Regions from separate parts of the Galbibacter sp. PAP.153 genome, predicted to be linked through region 2. Evidence: riboswitches for the same ligand, from Rfam matches in the RefSeq annotation. Region 2 holds a riboswitch; the other holds the start of a gene.

Region 1 (8,380 bases), on a different contig from region 2:
TTGAAAATTGGGGCAGTTACAATAACGAGTTCGGAAATGTTTTTACATCGGTTTTTGTATTTTTTAGCGAGTTCCCCTATCATCTCTTTATCAATATGGTCGTGGTTCTACTGCTTGCCGGTTTTTTACTTACCTCCATAGATTCGGCCATTTTTGTTTTGAGCATGTTTACCGACAAAGGAAAAACAACCCCTAAAAAAGCACATCGTTTACTATGGGGAATTATAGTTACCGTATTTTGCATTGCCATGCTTATGCTTGGAAATGCCCGCCCAGACATAGACATGCTTATTGCATTGCAAAAAATACTTATTATAACCTCGTTGCCCTTTGCCATTTTTATACCCATTATGTGTTTTCTTTTTTTGCGGGAACTTATAAAGAACAGGTAATGCTGTGCGGGGTAAATATATAGTAAGCAGTCATGGTTAACAGAATTTTACAATAGGTATTATACAAATACCCAACCCCGAACTTTATAACTTTGAAGTTTATAACTATATTTACCCAAAATATATATAGATAATGCACTTTATAAGTATTACCTGGGACCCAAACGGGGTTCTATTAGACTTAGGTTTTTTTCAGCTTCGCTATTATAGTTTAATGTTTGTTATTGCCTTTTCATTGGGCTGGTTCTTGATGAAAAGAATTTATAAAAACGAAGGACAACCTGAAGAAGCACTGGACTCTCTTTTTATATATACCGTTTTGGCAACATTGATAGGCGCCCGATTAGGACATTTTTTGTTTTACGAACCCGAAATGTTCGTCAAAGACCCATTGAGCATTATTCTTCCCGTACAATTTAATCCAGAATTTAAATTTACCGGCTTTAGGGGACTTGCAAGCCATGGTGCAGCCATTGGTATTATTATTGCCATGTATCTTTACAGCAAAAGGGTTATAAAAAAGCCCATTTTATGGATTCTGGACCGCATTGTTATTCCGGTAACAATTGGTGGCGTTTTTGTGCGGTTGGGAAATTTTTTCAATTCTGAAATTGTAGGAAAACCTACCAATAGCGATTATGGAATTATCTTTAAGCAACTTAGCGAGACTTTTCCACGGCACCCGGCCCAGCTTTATGAGGCTTTTGGGTATATAATTGTTTTTGCTATACTTTGGTACACTTATTGGAAAACCAACAAAAAGGAGAAACTCGGTTATATTTTCGGACTGTTCTTGGTTCTTTTATGGACCGTGCGGTTTATTGCTGAGTTTTATAAAAAATCGCAAGGCGGATTTGAAAACGAACTCGGTTTGCTTTCCACCGGTCAATGGCTTAGCATCCCTTTCATTATTGCAGGCTTCTTTTTCATGTTTAAACCTTCAAAAAGCAAATCATGATTAATTTTTTATTCAGGGTTTTATTAGTACTCATTTTTTTATGCTTAACGCTTATTAGTTGTGAATCCAACACCAAAAAAGAAGTGAAAACAGAAACTGTTTCCTTTAAAAAAGAGGGCGAATTGAGTATTTACAAAGGTGATTCGCTTTCCGTAAAAAAAATAGACATTGAAATTGCCGATAATGAATACGAACGGCAAACCGGGCTTATGTACCGCCCTTCCATGAAAAAAGACCGTGGAATGCTTTTTATTTTTGAAGATGAAGAGCCTCGGTACTTCTATATGAAGAATACCGAAATCCCGTTGGACATAATTTATATTGATGCCGATAAAAAAATAGTGAGCCTTGTAAAGAATGCACATCCCATGAATGAGGCGTCTTTACCTTCCAACTTTCCCGCTAAATATGTTTTGGAATTAAACGGAGGAATGACTGACGAATTAAAGATCGAAAAAGGAGACCGTATAAATTACAAGGAAACCAAATAAAATGAATATTCGATCTGCCTCTAAAAACGACGTTCCTGCTATTGTAGCAATGCTAGCTGATGATAAACTCGGCAGCTTGCGCGAAAATTACAAAACCCCGCTCCCCGAACAATATTACAAAGCTTTTACAAATATTGACAATGATCCCAATCAAGAACTCTATGTTATAGAAAACGAAGCCTCGGAAATTACGGGTACATTTCAATTAAGTTTTATTCAATACATAACATACAAAGGCGGTATACGGGCTCAAATAGAAGCGGTACGGATCCATAAAGCACACAGGAACAAAGGGCTCGGGGAAAAAGCTTTTTTATGGGCCATAGAAAGAGCAAAAGAAAAAGGCGCACACCTAATCCAACTTACCACAGACAAAAAAAGGCCAGAGGCACTACGCTTCTATGAAAAACTTGGCTTTACAGCTTCACATGAAGGACTAAAGCTTCACTTTTAAAAAATAAGAAGAATATGAAGCCGTGCTGGAGCACGGCTTCATATTTATAAAGATCATATCTTATTAAAGTTATGCTTCAACTTGATATTTTTCACGCAATGCTTTGGCGGCATTTACCATTTTAACCAACGCTTTGTCGGTTTCTTTCCAGCCTCTTGTCTTTAAGCCACAATCGGGGTTTACCCATAAATTCCGTATGGGTATTAACAAAGCAGCTTTTTCCAACAATGCTTCCATTTCCTTTTCCGAAGGGACTCTTGGCGAATGAATATCGTATACCCCGGGGCCGATTTCGTTAGGATATTTAAAATCTACAAACGCATCCAGTAATTCCATCTGTGACCTGGAAGTTTCAATGGTAATTACATCGGCATCCATAGCTGCTATGCTTTCAATAATATCATTAAATTCAGAATAGCACATGTGGGTATGTATCTGCGTTTCATCGTTTACTGCCGAAGCACTGATCCTAAATGCTCTAATGGCCCAATCTAAATAATTTTTCCAAGCTTCTTTCCGCAACGGCAGGCCTTCGCGAATAGCCGGTTCGTCAATCTGAATTACTTTTATTCCGGCCAACTCCAAATCTTGTACTTCTTTTCGAATAGCCAAGGCTATTTGATTGGTTGTTTCTTCTCTTGATTGATCATTGCGTACAAACGACCATTGTAAAATTGTTACCGGGCCTGTAAGCATCCCTTTAACCGGCAAGTCGGTTAAAGTTTGCGCATATTTAGTCCACGCAACGGTCATGGGGTCAACGCGGTCTACATCGCCATAAATAATTGGGGGTTTTACGGCTCTGGAACCATAACTCTGCACCCAACCGAACTTTGTAAAAGCAAAACCATTTAATTGTTCGCCAAAATACTCAACCATATCGTTACGCTCGAATTCGCCGTGCACCAATACATCCAAGCCAATTTGCTCCTGCCAAGAAATTGCTTTTTGTATTTCGTCCTTAATTGCTGTTTCATAAGCATTTGCGGTTATGCTCCCTTTTTTAAGTTGCGAACGTAGCAAACGTACTTCTTTGGTTTGCGGAAATGAGCCAATGGTAGTGGTAGGAAACAATGGTAATTTTAAACTTCCATGTTGTAATGCCTGGCGGATATTAAACGGATTATTTCGTTTTGCATGGTCTATAGTAATTTCTTTTACGGCATTTTCTACCTTTTTATTATGTATTAACTGCGACGTTAACTTGCTCTTCATTGCTAACTTATTGGCTTCAAAGGCATTTTTGGCTTTTTCTGAAGGGTTTTCCCGAGCCAATTCGGCAAGAAGTGATAATTCTTCTATTTTCTGTTTGGCAAAGGCCATCCAATTTTTCACTTCCGAGGGCAAGGTTGCTTCGTCTGTTTCGTTATCCAAATCAAAAGGAGTGTGCAACAAAGAACAGGAAGGAGCTATGCTAATACGGTCGCTTCCTATGGCCCCTATTGCTTTTTCAATTATTGACAACGATTGTTCAAAATTATTCTTCCATATATTACGCCCATCAACCAAGCCTAAAGATAATTTCAGCTTTTCTGGTATTGCAGACAATAATTCATTCAATTGTTTTTTACCTCTTACCAAGTCTACATGAAGTGCATATACAGGCAACCGGGCTACCCAAGATGTGTTTTCGTGCAATCCTTCAAAATAAGTCGCCAACATAATCTTCAATGCAGGAAAACGCTTTGCAAGGGCATTGTATACCTCAATATATATTTCTTTTTCCTTTTCGGAAAGATTGGTAACTAAAAACGGTTCATCCAATTGAATCCATTCTGCTCCTTCGGCTTCCAACAAACTCAGCAACTCTACATATATGGGCAACAAGCGGTTTATCAAATCAAGGCGGTTAAACCCTTCTTCCTTTTCTTTCCCCAACAATAAATACGTTACGGGACCAATTAACACCGGTTTTGCCTCAAGATTTAAGCTTTTGGCCTCTTTAAACTCGTCTACAACCTTTATGGCATTCAGTTTAAACTGTTGGTCTTTATAAAATTCCGGAACAATGTAATGGTAGTTCGTATCAAACCATTTGGTCATTTCCATGGCTGTAATATCAAAACCGTTTTTTTGATATCCTCTTGCCATGGCAAAATATAAATCCAATGGCTGGTCTTCTTCAAGGAATACATTCGAAAATCGTTTAGGAACAGCTCCTAAAGCATACGACATATCCAAAACTTGGTCGTAAAACGAAAAATCGTTCGTTGGGATAAGGTCAATTCCTTTTTCTTTTTGAAGTAACCAGTGTTCTCTCCGTAAGCGTTTTCCTTCCTCAAGCAATACCGAAATGTCTATTTTACCAGAGCAATACTGCTCACACGCTCGCTTCAATTCTCTTTTGGCACCAATACGCGGGTACCCTAAATTGTGTGTAATCATTTGTTTGTTTTTAAAAATCGGTTAAACATTCTAGATATTTCCTTACTCCTAAACTTTTCCCGATTTAAAAAACACGTGCATCCATAGCAAAATACACCTTATAAAAAAGGTGTTTACTATCAATGCTTGATTATTGCTTCAAATCGCGAAAACATCATCATTAAAATACAGGCAGGTCTCCTGGCTTGCTCTCATGTTGTTTTACCTTCCCATCCTGTTTCCAAGACAGTGGTTTTAAATAAACAACACGCCCAAAAATGCAAAAGCATTTTTAATGGATGCCGATAATCCCGATAAGTATCAGGGCAGCATAAAGCTTACAGTTGCGCGACAGCTTGTGATTTGCACACAATTCCCTATTAATTGGCGTTAAGCCAAACCTTTATTTGATTGATTATTATGTAAAGAACATCTTTGAGCGGTAAAACTACGCAATATTTTTATAGTCTTCGCTATTCCTTTATGACATTGACAAGAAATTCTGTTATTAGTTTATGGCAATTGCAATTTTATTGCGGCATCCCGGGCTTTACGATTGTAGTTTTGTCAAATGGCATATATCAAAATTTACAAAAGCTCCCGCTGCAATTCCCATTGCAAAAAAAAAGGACCACCAAAAGGCAGTCCTTAATTTTATACTATTTTAAAAACAGTTACTCTTTCTTTTCCCCTTTGTTCTTCAATGTATCAAACATTACCGGGGTTGCTATAAATAAAGATGAGTATGTACCTACACCAATACCTACAATCATTGCGAACATAAATCCGCGTAGCGATTCACCACCGAAAATAAATATTGCCAATAACACCACCAAAGTGGTTAATGAGGTATTCAATGTTCTACTTAATGTACTGTTTAATGCTTCATTGGCATTGTCTCCGCCTCTCCATCCTTTTTCCCTAACAACCTCACGAATACGGTCGAACACAATTACGGTATCGTTCAATGAGTAACCAATAACTGTTAATATTGCCGCAATAAATGCTTGATCTATTTCCATGTTGAAAGGCATGATACTAGATGTTAAAGAGAAAATTCCCAGAACAATCATAACATCATGAAAAACCGCAACAACGGCACCTAATGAGAATTGCCATTTTTGGAAACGTAACAAGATGTATAAGAACACCACGGCTAGCGATCCTAAAATTGCCCAAAAAGCATCTTTTTTAATATCATCTGCTATTGTGGGTCCTACTTTTATAGATTGCAGGATCCCTATTTTGTCTGCTCCGCCACCTGTTGTAAAATCGTTATATGTTGTACCTTCTGGAAGGTATTTTTTTACTGCTTCAAACAGCTTGTTTTGAATTTCTTCATCGACCTGTGTTCCTTCTTCATCTACTTTATATTTGGTGGTAACCTTTATCTGGTTGGCATCACCAAATGTTTTCACCTCGGTATTACCAAACACGGTCTCCAAGTCGTTGGAAATATCAGTAGGATTTACAGGATCTACAAACCGTACTTGATAAGAGCGCCCTCCAACAAAATCCACGCCGCCTTCGAGGCCTTTGGTAAATAATGCTACAACACTAATAAGAATCATTATACCCGAAATCACATACGCTATTTTACGTTTTGACAAAAAGTCGAAATTCGGATTTTTAGGCAACGCCCTTGTAAGTGCTGTAGTAAACAACAATTCATTTTTACCACCTCTGGAATTCCATTCAATCAATAACCTTGTAACAAAGATTGCTGTAAATAAAGAAGTTGCAATACCTATCAATAGAGTTGTGGCAAAACCTTGAATAGGCCCTGTTCCAAATAACAATAGAATAATGGCCGTTAACCCTGTAGTGATGTTGGCATCCAAAATAGACGAAAGTGCATTGCTAAACCCGTCGGCAATGGCCTGTTTCTGTCCTTTACCTGCCCTTATCTCTTCTTTTATACGTTCATATATAATTACATTGGCATCTACAGACATACCAATAGTCAATACAATACCTGCAATACCGGGCAATGTAAGTACGGCACCCAATCCTGCTAAAACACCAAAGATCAATACAATGTTAAATACCAAGGCAATATCTGCAAACAAACCAGCTTTACCGTAGTATGAAATCATCCATATCAATACCAAGATCATGGCAACAATAAATGAGAACATCCCGCTATCTATAGCTTCTTGCCCAAGAGAAGGTCCAACGACTTCCGATTGGATAATATCAGCCGAAGCTGGTAATTTACCTGCCCTCAATACGTTTGCCAAATCGTCTGCCTCATCTAAGGTAAAATCTCCTGAAATTTCAGAATTTCCACCGCTAATGGCCCCTTTGGAAACCCCAGGTGCAGAATAAACAATATTATCAAGAACGATGGCTATGTTTCCTTGTTCCCTAAATGCTTTTCCTGTTAATTCTTCCCAGATTTTGGCTCCTCTAGAATTCATTTGCATGGAAACCGCAGGTCTACCTCCTAAATCGTATGACTGGGCTGCGTCTGTAATTACATCACCGCTCATGTTGGGTTCGTTTTCACGGTTTCCTTTAAGTGCATATAATTCTACTACTTGAGCATCTTTTGGAGGAATTCCCCAAGCAAATTTTGCATATTGAAGGTTTGCTGGAAGCTCTTGTTTTACTTCCGGCATCTTTAAATACTGATCGAATTTTGCCGTATCCTTAATGGCAACCATTGCAATTACGGGAGACCCTTGCGCCCCACCACTGGCAATTAAATCAAATAACGGATTTACTTGATTGGCTATATCCAAAGAATCTTCGGCAGCATCTGATAACAAAGAATCTATTTCGGAAGTAGTTTCTTCCTTGGTTTCTTCTTTTTTATCTGTACCAACTATGTCTTTTAAGGTATTGTTTGCGGCAATTAAGAAAGGGGCCACTTGATCTGCCTTATAAGTTTCCCAAAACTCTAATTGTGCTGTACTTTGCAATAGGTTTTGTACACGGGCTACGTCCTTAGCACCCGGCAATTCTACCAAAATACGGCCAGAAGTACCCAAACGTTGGATGTTTGGCTGGGTAACCCCGAATTTATCGATACGCTTGCGCAATACCTCGAATGCAGAAACAATGGATTCGTTAATTTTTTTACGGATGATAGGCTGCACCTGAGCATCAGTCATCTGAAAATTAATCTCTTCGCTCAGTGTTTTATTGGCAAAAATATCGGGAGAAGCCAATTTTGTAGTACCTCCGCTTACTTTTTCAAACTCCTGGAAAAAAATGTCAACGTAATCGTCCTGACTGTTTTTTGAAGTCTCATCTGCTTGCGCCAATGCTTTGTTAAACACAGGGTCCTTGCTATTGTTGGCCAGTCCTTTTAAGATATCCTTTACCGATATTTGAAGGATTACGTTAATCCCTCCCTTAAGATCAAGCCCCTTGTTCAATTCTTTTTCTTTTACCTCACTGTAGGTAAAACTGGTAAAACCAAGATTAAAAACTTCCTGGTTTTCAAGAGAGTCCAAGTACCTAGATTCTTCGGCTTCTCGCTTGGCCACGTAGTTTTCTTCTGCATCTGAAATTTTGTTAACTGCATAAACTTCAGCATCGTCTTCTACGTTGTTTGCAACAAACGTAAACGAAAGCTGATAAATACTTACAATACCAAACAAAATAGCAAACAGCCTAATAAGTCCTTTATTCTGCATTCTGATTTATTTTAATGGTCATTTTTAAAAACGGACAAATATAGCGTTTACGATATGAATTGACAATTATTTTTTTG
Region 2 (8,380 bases):
AGACGAACAACCTTGATTTTTGTTACAATAAATTTTTTTATTTCAATAAATGTAAGTAATCTTACAATTACAATACTAATCTATTTACATTACCGTTGTGATTAGCCCTATGTAAAAAGTCATACCGGTTGTACTTTAAAACCTATAAAATGAAACGTTTATTAAAATTTCAATGGGTATTATTATGTGCCCTATTTATAAATTTTGCCTGTACAGACAGAGACGACAATCCTGTAGACCCACCCGTTGACGGGGAATATGAAATCCAGGATTTTATCTGGAAAAGTATGAATTACTGGTATTACTGGCAAGAAGACGTTAACGATTTAGCTGATGATAGATTTGCTACTGATGAAGAATACACAAATTTCTTAAGCAATTATACTGACCCGGAAGATTTATTTAACAATTTAGTATATACTGAAGAAGACGACTTTTCATGGTATATTGAAGATGTTGACGAACAAGCTAATGAATTTAGAGGTATTTCAGAATCTTATGGAATCAGCCTAGCATATATTGTCCGTATAAGTCAAGACAGTAATGACGTTGTTGCCTTTGTTGGCTATGTAATTCCAAATTCTCCAGCTAGCGATGCTGGAATAAAGCGCGGCGATTTAATATACAAGGTAGATGGAACAAAATTAACAGTCAACAACTATCAATTACTTAATAATTTGTTTACTGAAAAATCCATTTCTCTTGGTTTTGGTGAATTTGAAAATGGCGCCTTTACAGGCAATGCAAACGATACCGACCTAACAGCTGTCCTTCTTAATGAAAATCCAGTTCATTACCATTCTGTTATTGAAGAAAACGGTAAAAAAATTGGCTATTTAGTATATAATAGCTTTATAAATACATACCATAAAGAACTTAATGATGTTTTTGCAGAATTTAAAGCAGCCAATATCGATGAACTTGTTTTAGATTTAAGGTATAACGGTGGGGGTTCTGTACTGACCGCGGCATTTTTGGCCAGTATGATTGATGGTACAACCACAACAGAGGATGTTTTTGCCGAATTGGAATTCAACGCAAAAAGAAACGAAAAAGAAGGAGGTACTTATCCTTTCTTTGATAAGGCGTTTATATATGACAAAACAACCGGCGAATATGCCGGTGAAGATGAAGATATTCAAATTAACCGTCTCACCACTTTGAACCGACTATATGTAATTGGCTCTGGCTATACAGCTTCTGCCAGCGAAATGATTATTAATGGGTTACGTCCTTTCATGGATGTAATATTGGTGGGGGAAACAACCGTTGGTAAAAATGAAGGCTCTATTACAGTATATGACTCTGGTGTTAATTATACAGATAGTGAAAATAGAAACCCTAACCATAATGTTGGGCTTCAACCAATCGTTTTTCAAATATTTAACAGCGAAAAAGAAAATAATTACGATAACGGATTTGAACCAGATATTACAATTGAAGAAGCGCCTTATGCCGCCAATATATTGCCATTTGGAGACCCCAACGAAATTATGCTGAGAACTACACTGGATGCCATATCGGGCGCTAGTGCAAAAAGTAGCCTATCGCGAAAAGGAACCTTGCCAGCTGTAGCAAAAATTAAAGGGAAGAAATTTAGTACCGAAATGTATATCGCACCAGGCGATGAAAAGTTTTTAAAATAATACAAACCAACAAAATATAAAACGGGTGCAAAGTAAAATTTTGCACCCGTTTTTGTTTCCTACAAACTCAATCTAAATCCTGCCCTTATGTTTCTTCCTTTAGTGGTATAGCCCACTACTTCTACATATTCTTCATTAAAAATATTATCTAAATTGAAAAACACATTCAATCTTTTCGAGAATTGATGGTTTATATTGAAGTTAAGCAATGAAAACGCATCCAATGCTATATTTTCTGAAGTAAAATCGGGGTTGTATACAACATCCAGCCTTTCCCCTGTATATTGATAGTTCAGGCCAAGAAATGTTTTTTGCAGCAACTTATAACTTATATTGGCATTTGCCTTGTGCTTCGGGATACGCAACGCCACTTTGTCCCTGTTTTCGGTAAATGTGTAATTGGCATCTAGCTGCAATGCTTCCAAAGGATTGTAAGCCACCTCTACTTCTACCCCGTTTACGGTAAAAGCTTCTTCTATATTGGTGTACATGCTTTCAAAAGTATCTGGGTCTACCACAGTATAATCTATAAAGTTTTTTGCTTCCCTGTTAAAATATAAGGCGCTCAACCTAAATTTGTTGTTGTTAAATTCCATCCCGCCTTCCAAGGTTCGGTCTTCTTCGGGTTTTAGGTCTGGATTGGCCCCAAACGCCCCAAATAATTGTGATAATGTTGGCGCTATGTACGAACTGCTGTAGGAGCCCAAGAATTTTAAATAGCTTCCGGCAAGGTCAACTACATACGACGGATTCAGGTTATAGGTAAAATGACTCCCATATTCGCTATGGTTGTTCCAACGGCCACCGGCATTGAGGTTCAAACCAAAATTAGAAACCCATACCACGTTTGCATACGGATCGGTAACATTAAAATCGGTTTCCGCTCCCAAGGTGGCCTCGTTTTTTATGTAATTTATCCCTACAATGGTATAAAATTTATCGCTAAAATTATACTTGTTAAACAAATCCACCACGGTACTGTTTGCTTCATAAGCATTAGGATAGGCTGAATAAATATCCCTGTCAATTGTATTATAAGATGCGTTTAGCGTTACACTCCCGTTGCTATATGTATATTCGGGAGCAATGGTAACCCTAAATTGTTCACTTTCAGAAAAACTATTGTCGTCCTGCAATGGCGAAGAACTATCAAAAGCCGCTTTAAACTTATCGTAATACCCTAATATTTTAAACGAAAACCTATCAGAAAAACGATACCCCAAATTAATGTTTGAATTAATGCGGTTAAACGGATCTTTTTCATCCCCTATTACTGCCGAAAGTCCGTTGGTATATTGATTTCCAAATCCTGCCAAATAGCTAAACTTTCCCAAGGTTCCGTTTACGGAAACGTTGTTGGAAAAATCAGATAAGTTATAGTCGTCTTCATTGGCCGGTTGGTTGGTACCAAAACTACTTTGAAAATTTCCAGATATTTTGTCTTTCCCCGGCTTTTTGGTGGTTATATTAATTACCGCTGTCGCTGCGCGGTTACCGTACAGCGTACTCGAAGCACCCTTTACAATTTCAATGGATTCAATCTCGCCTAGGTCCATCAGGCGCAAATCGTAATCGCCCGCTATTTGAGACGGATCGCTTACCTGTATCCCATCAATCAAAACCAAAACCTGCCTATTGTTACCGCCCCTGACAAAATAAGAAAGATTTTGCCCGGCATTGCTGCGGCTCCCGTTAATCTCGATACCACTCTTGGAATTAATAATCTCTGCAACCGACCTCCCTTGGTTACGTTGCAGCTCGGCCTGTGTAATTTGGATTACCGTTTTGCCCGAATGTTCTCTTTTTAGCGAAAAACGGGAATCGGTTACCACTACTTCTTCCAACTGACGGACATCGTTATCCTGCTGGTTTTCTTTTTCTTGAGCCGCCCCAACTGTGCATAAAAATCCTGTTGCACAAAGTAAAAAAATACGTTTGTTCATTTTTTAAGTTAATAAATGGGAAAAAAGTATGAGTTTACCCATACGCAAACTTTTATCCCGAAAGTTTGACATAAATATCGAATAAAGGCAGGTCTCCTGGCTTGTTCTTACGTTGTTTTACCTTCCCGCTTCAACTTGAAACAGTGGTCTTTTGAAGTAAACAACACACTAAAAAAATACGTTTTCAACTTTTTTTAGATACCAAAAACGACCCCGATAATCTTCGGGACGGTATAAAACTTACAGTTGCGGGAACAGCTACGGATTTTAACCGTATTCCCTTTTCATTTAGATATGCCGAAAAAGCAAATCTAAAACCTTAAATTCGCTACGAAATTAAACATTTTGCCATAGCTTGCCATTAAAACATTAATTAATCTTAATTTTATTGCTGAATTTTTCATGGTATAGTTACTAGCCATAAGTGTAAGCTACATTCACAATAAGTAACCCAACAACAACTTAAGCATACAACTTAAATGAAAAAAATAGTTTTCCTATTAATTATTGCATTCATATCCTGCAAGAAAGAGCCCAAAAAAGCAACTTCAGAAACACCAAATAACATTCCCGTTAAGAAAGAAGATGCCGTTGATATTCCCATTGAATACGCAAAGGGTTTTTCCATACAAAAACAAGGTAACCTAACCATTATAAAAGTCAATGCCCCATGGCCAAATGCTCATAAAACATATACTTATGCATTGATAGATAAAAAGAAAATGGAGACCATCCGTATAAATTCTTCTTTATACGATGCCGTTATCCCTACCCCCGTTAACCGACTTGTAGCTACTTCTACAACACACATTCCCGCCATTGAGGCATTGGGCGTTGAAAATACATTAATTGGCTTTCCGGGAACCAATTATGTTTCTTCTAAAAAAGTAAGGAAAAAGATTGATGAAGGTAAAGTTACAAACCTTGGCCTCAACGAGTCCATAAACACCGAAGTACTGGTTAACCTGCAACCGGAACTTATAATGGGTTTTACCGTTGAAGGGCAAAACAAAACCTACAGCACCATTGAAAATGCAGGAATTCCGGTGGTCTACAATGGCGACTGGGTCGAGGAAACGCCTTTGGGAAAAGCAGAATGGATTAAGTTTTTTGGTCCGTTTTTTCAAAAAGGAAGAGAAGCCGACAGTATTTTTAACAGCATAGCAAAATCGTATCAAGAAGCTAAAACATTGGCCACTACGGCTAAAAATAAGCCAACGGTTTTAAGCGGGTCCATGTTTAAGGATATTTGGTACGTTCCAGCAGGAAAGAGTTGGGTAGCACACTTCCTGGAAGATGCCAATGCCAATTATTTATGGAAAGACAGCTTTGGAACAGGAAGCCTTTCCCTAAATTTTGAAACCGTATTGGAAAAAGCTAAAAATGCCGATTTCTGGATTGGTCCCGGACAGTTTGTAAGCTACAATCAATTAAAAGAAACCAATATGCATTATACGCAATTCAAGGCCTATAAAGACAAAAAGATATACACCTATAGCCTTGCAACCGGAGCAACCGGAGGTATACTCTATTACGAGTTGGCACCAAACAGACCGGATATTGTTTTAAAAGATATAATTCATATTTTGCACCCCGAAATCCTCCCAGATTACAAAACTGTTTTCTTTAAGCAATTACAGCCTTGAACTCATTAAAATCATACCGCGTACAATTTATCTTCATAATAATTTTATTATGTGCCTGCTTTATGGTTAATATAAGTTTAGGCTCTGTACATATTCCGTTCAAGGAAGTATTTAAGTCGCTGTTCGGGGAAAATACAGGCCACCAATCATGGCAATATATCATTATAAACTACCGCCTGCCCAAAGCTGTTACGGCAATTTTGGTAGGAATGTCATTATCCATAAGCGGTTTGTTAATGCAAACAATATTTAGAAATCCATTGGCCGGTCCATTTGTATTGGGCATCAGTTCTGGTGCCAGTTTGGGTGTAGCCATTTTTATAATGGGGTCTTCCATATTTACTGGAATTTTTGCCTCGTTCATGATTAGCAGCGTTTCTACCGCCATAGCCGCTACCTTAGGAAGTTTTATAGTCCTTTTTTCAATTTTTGTAATAGCCAATAAGGTTAGGGACACCATGGCCTTGCTCATTATCGGGTTGATGTTTGGCAGTATTACTGCTTCCATAGTCAATGTGCTTTCCTATTTTACCAGCAAAGAAAAACTGCAACAATACATTTTTTGGTCGTTTGGCAGCCTCGGAAACCTTAGTTGGGATCAGGTTTATTTGTTAATCTGTATGGTTTTTATAGGATTGGTTTTAACCGTAATAAGCATAAAGTCGCTAAATGCATTCCTGCTGGGCGAAAATTATGCCCGCAGCATTGGTGTTAACCTAAAAAAATCCCGTTACCTTATAATTGCCGCCACCAGTATTTTAGCCGGGAGCATTACGGCTTTTGCCGGGCCCATTGCTTTTATAGGCTTGGCGGTCCCCCATTTAACAAGACAACTTTTCAACACTCAAAATCATCATGTATTAATTCCTGCTACGGCATTTTATGGAGCTCTGCTTATGTTAATTTGCGACACTGTTGCTCAGGTTCCAAATAGCGAGTTCTCATTGCCCATTAATGCAATTACCTCTATTGTTGGGGCTCCCGTTATTATTTGGTTGCTTATTAGAAAAAGAAAAATGATTTTTTAAAATAACTTACTAATAATCAATACAATATAGTAGTAAATAAATATTTTTTTATAGATTATTTTTTTATGTAGTATAAAATAACTATTATTATCTCTAATTATATAACCTATAAATCTTATTTAAATGAAAAAGTTTTTATTTTATGCTTGTTAATGATGTCATTCCCATTCATTTCATGTAGTAGTGACGATGATTCAACCCAAGAAGAACCTGAAGTTGAAGAAACTATTCTTAGTTATCAAGATGTTGAGTTTGGTCAGACTACTGATGCTGATATGGGTATCTTTTTTTCTTCATCAACAGGAGAAGTATTTAATTCAGAAGAAGCCGCCTCTAATGCAGATGTTATAGAATTGGCGTATGTAGGAAGTGAATCTACGTTTATATACTTCACAAGCCCCGATGATAGTTCGTCTACCGAGGTAGATATTCCCAACGCACGTTCAACAAAAGTCATGAACGCTAAAACAGGTGTTACCGGAGAAATGTTTGATGATATCGATGAAGCTGATGATTTTGACAGCATTGAAGTTGTTAATGACAACGAAGCCATAGGCACATTGGAATTTCCTGTTGTGGTTCTTTTTGAAACCCAAGATGGAAAAAAAGGAGCCGTAAAATTAAAAGCTATCAATGCAACTAGACTTTTGGTAGATATTAAAGTGGTGAAATAAATTTCCCAAAATATTCATACATTTAAGCCTTCATTTAATAAATGAAGGCTTTTATTTTAATTGATATCTTATAATCTCTTCAAATCAAAATATCACTTTAAAAACACGTAACCTTGAAATTGGGTATTTTTCAGGAAAACGCCCCCATGCGGTAGCCAGAAACATTCATTTCGATTTAAATCTTGGCGAGCTTTCGGCAGTTGTTGGGGCAAATGGAATAGGGAAATCTACATTGTTGCGTACTTTGGCCAGAGTCCAACCTGCCATATCTGGAGATATTACATTAAAGAACGAGCCGCTACATACCTATACGGGGATTCAACTGGCAACAGAGATCAGTGTTGTTTTAACAGAACATATCCCTGCTAAAAACTTAACCGTTATTGAGTTAATTGCCCTTGGAAGACAGCCGTATACCAATTGGGTCGGAACACTTTCTCAAGTGGACAAACAAAAGGTAAATGAAGCAATTTCCCTGATAGGACTGGAAAACATAAAACATAAAAAATGTTATGAGCTAAGTGACGGACAGTTACAGCGGGTCATGATTGCACGTGCCTTGGCGCAAGACACATCTATAATTATTTTGGACGAGCCCACAACTCATCTCGATATTTACCACAAGGCTTATGTGCTTAATCTGCTAAAAAGAATAGCAAGAGAAACAGAAAAAGCCATACTATTTTCGACTCACGAAATAGATATGGCCATTCAATTATGTGATAAAATACTTGTTTTGGATACCGAAAATTCCAGTTTTGGCGAACCTTGTTCTTTAATTGAAAAAGGAAGCTTTCAACATTTATTTCCCGGCGACCTCGTTTCTTTTGATAGCAATTCGGGTACTTTTAAGATAAATAAATAACATATTTTTCGATATTTTTTCAACCTTAAATGCTGGCATTAAAAGTAAAAAATCTATACGGTTTTATATACCTTGCCGGAAATGCCTACTTCTATTTAAAATCCAAATCTACAACTACCGGAAAATGATCTGATGGATATTTACAATTCTTAGAATCGCTCAAAATACCACTTTTAAGCACCTTAAAATCGTTTTTGGTAATAAAGATAAAATCAATTTTATTTTTAACGGGTTTTTCAAAATGAAAACCATTAAATGTCCCATCGGGGCCAAAAGCATTTTTCCCGGCTTCGCTATGCGTGTCTATCATTTCCTTTTTAATTTCCACAACTCCTTTAGAAGTGCTATCCAGGTTAAAATCTCCTGTTAATGCAACCGGCAACTGTTCTTTGTTTAAGGCTTTTATTTTTTTCAGGATAAGTTTGGCACTTTCATAACGGGCAACCTCGCCAATATGGTCAAAATGGGTGTTAAAAACCATAAATCGTTTCCCCGATGCCTTGTTTTCAAATTCTGCATATGTACAAATTCTGTTCAAGGCGGCATCCCATCCTTTAGAGGGTTGATCAGGCGTTGGC

The links. A riboswitch is a leader RNA that binds a small molecule or an ion and turns the genes downstream of it on or off. The one in region 2 is predicted to bind cobalamin.
Region 1: it holds a riboswitch for cobalamin, as region 2 does, so the genes downstream of both, metE (5-methyltetrahydropteroyltriglutamate--homocysteine S-methyltransferase) here and UXI14_RS01445 (TonB-dependent receptor) in region 2, are expected to answer to the same signal.

The regions. Positions count from the first base shown of each region.
Region 1 is NZ_JAZEUN010000003.1:158,251-166,630, forward strand. It holds gene UXI14_RS02530 (BCCT family transporter) at 1-392, shown strand, start outside; gene lgt (prolipoprotein diacylglyceryl transferase) at 526-1,350, shown strand; gene UXI14_RS02540 (DUF192 domain-containing protein) at 1,347-1,841, shown strand; gene UXI14_RS02545 (GNAT family N-acetyltransferase) at 1,843-2,295, shown strand; gene metE (5-methyltetrahydropteroyltriglutamate--homocysteine S-methyltransferase) at 2,365-4,680, opposite strand; cobalamin riboswitch at 4,833-5,079, opposite strand; gene secDF (protein translocase subunit SecDF) at 5,334-8,303, opposite strand.
Region 2 is NZ_JAZEUN010000002.1:133,286-141,665, forward strand. It holds gene UXI14_RS01440 (S41 family peptidase) at 150-1,646, shown strand; gene UXI14_RS01445 (TonB-dependent receptor) at 1,706-3,589, opposite strand; cobalamin riboswitch at 3,658-3,926, opposite strand; gene UXI14_RS01450 (ABC transporter substrate-binding protein) at 4,069-5,235, shown strand; gene UXI14_RS01455 (iron ABC transporter permease) at 5,232-6,263, shown strand; gene UXI14_RS01460 (hypothetical protein) at 6,419-6,937, shown strand; gene UXI14_RS01465 (ABC transporter ATP-binding protein) at 7,101-7,802, shown strand; gene UXI14_RS01470 (endonuclease/exonuclease/phosphatase family protein) at 7,894-8,380, opposite strand, start outside.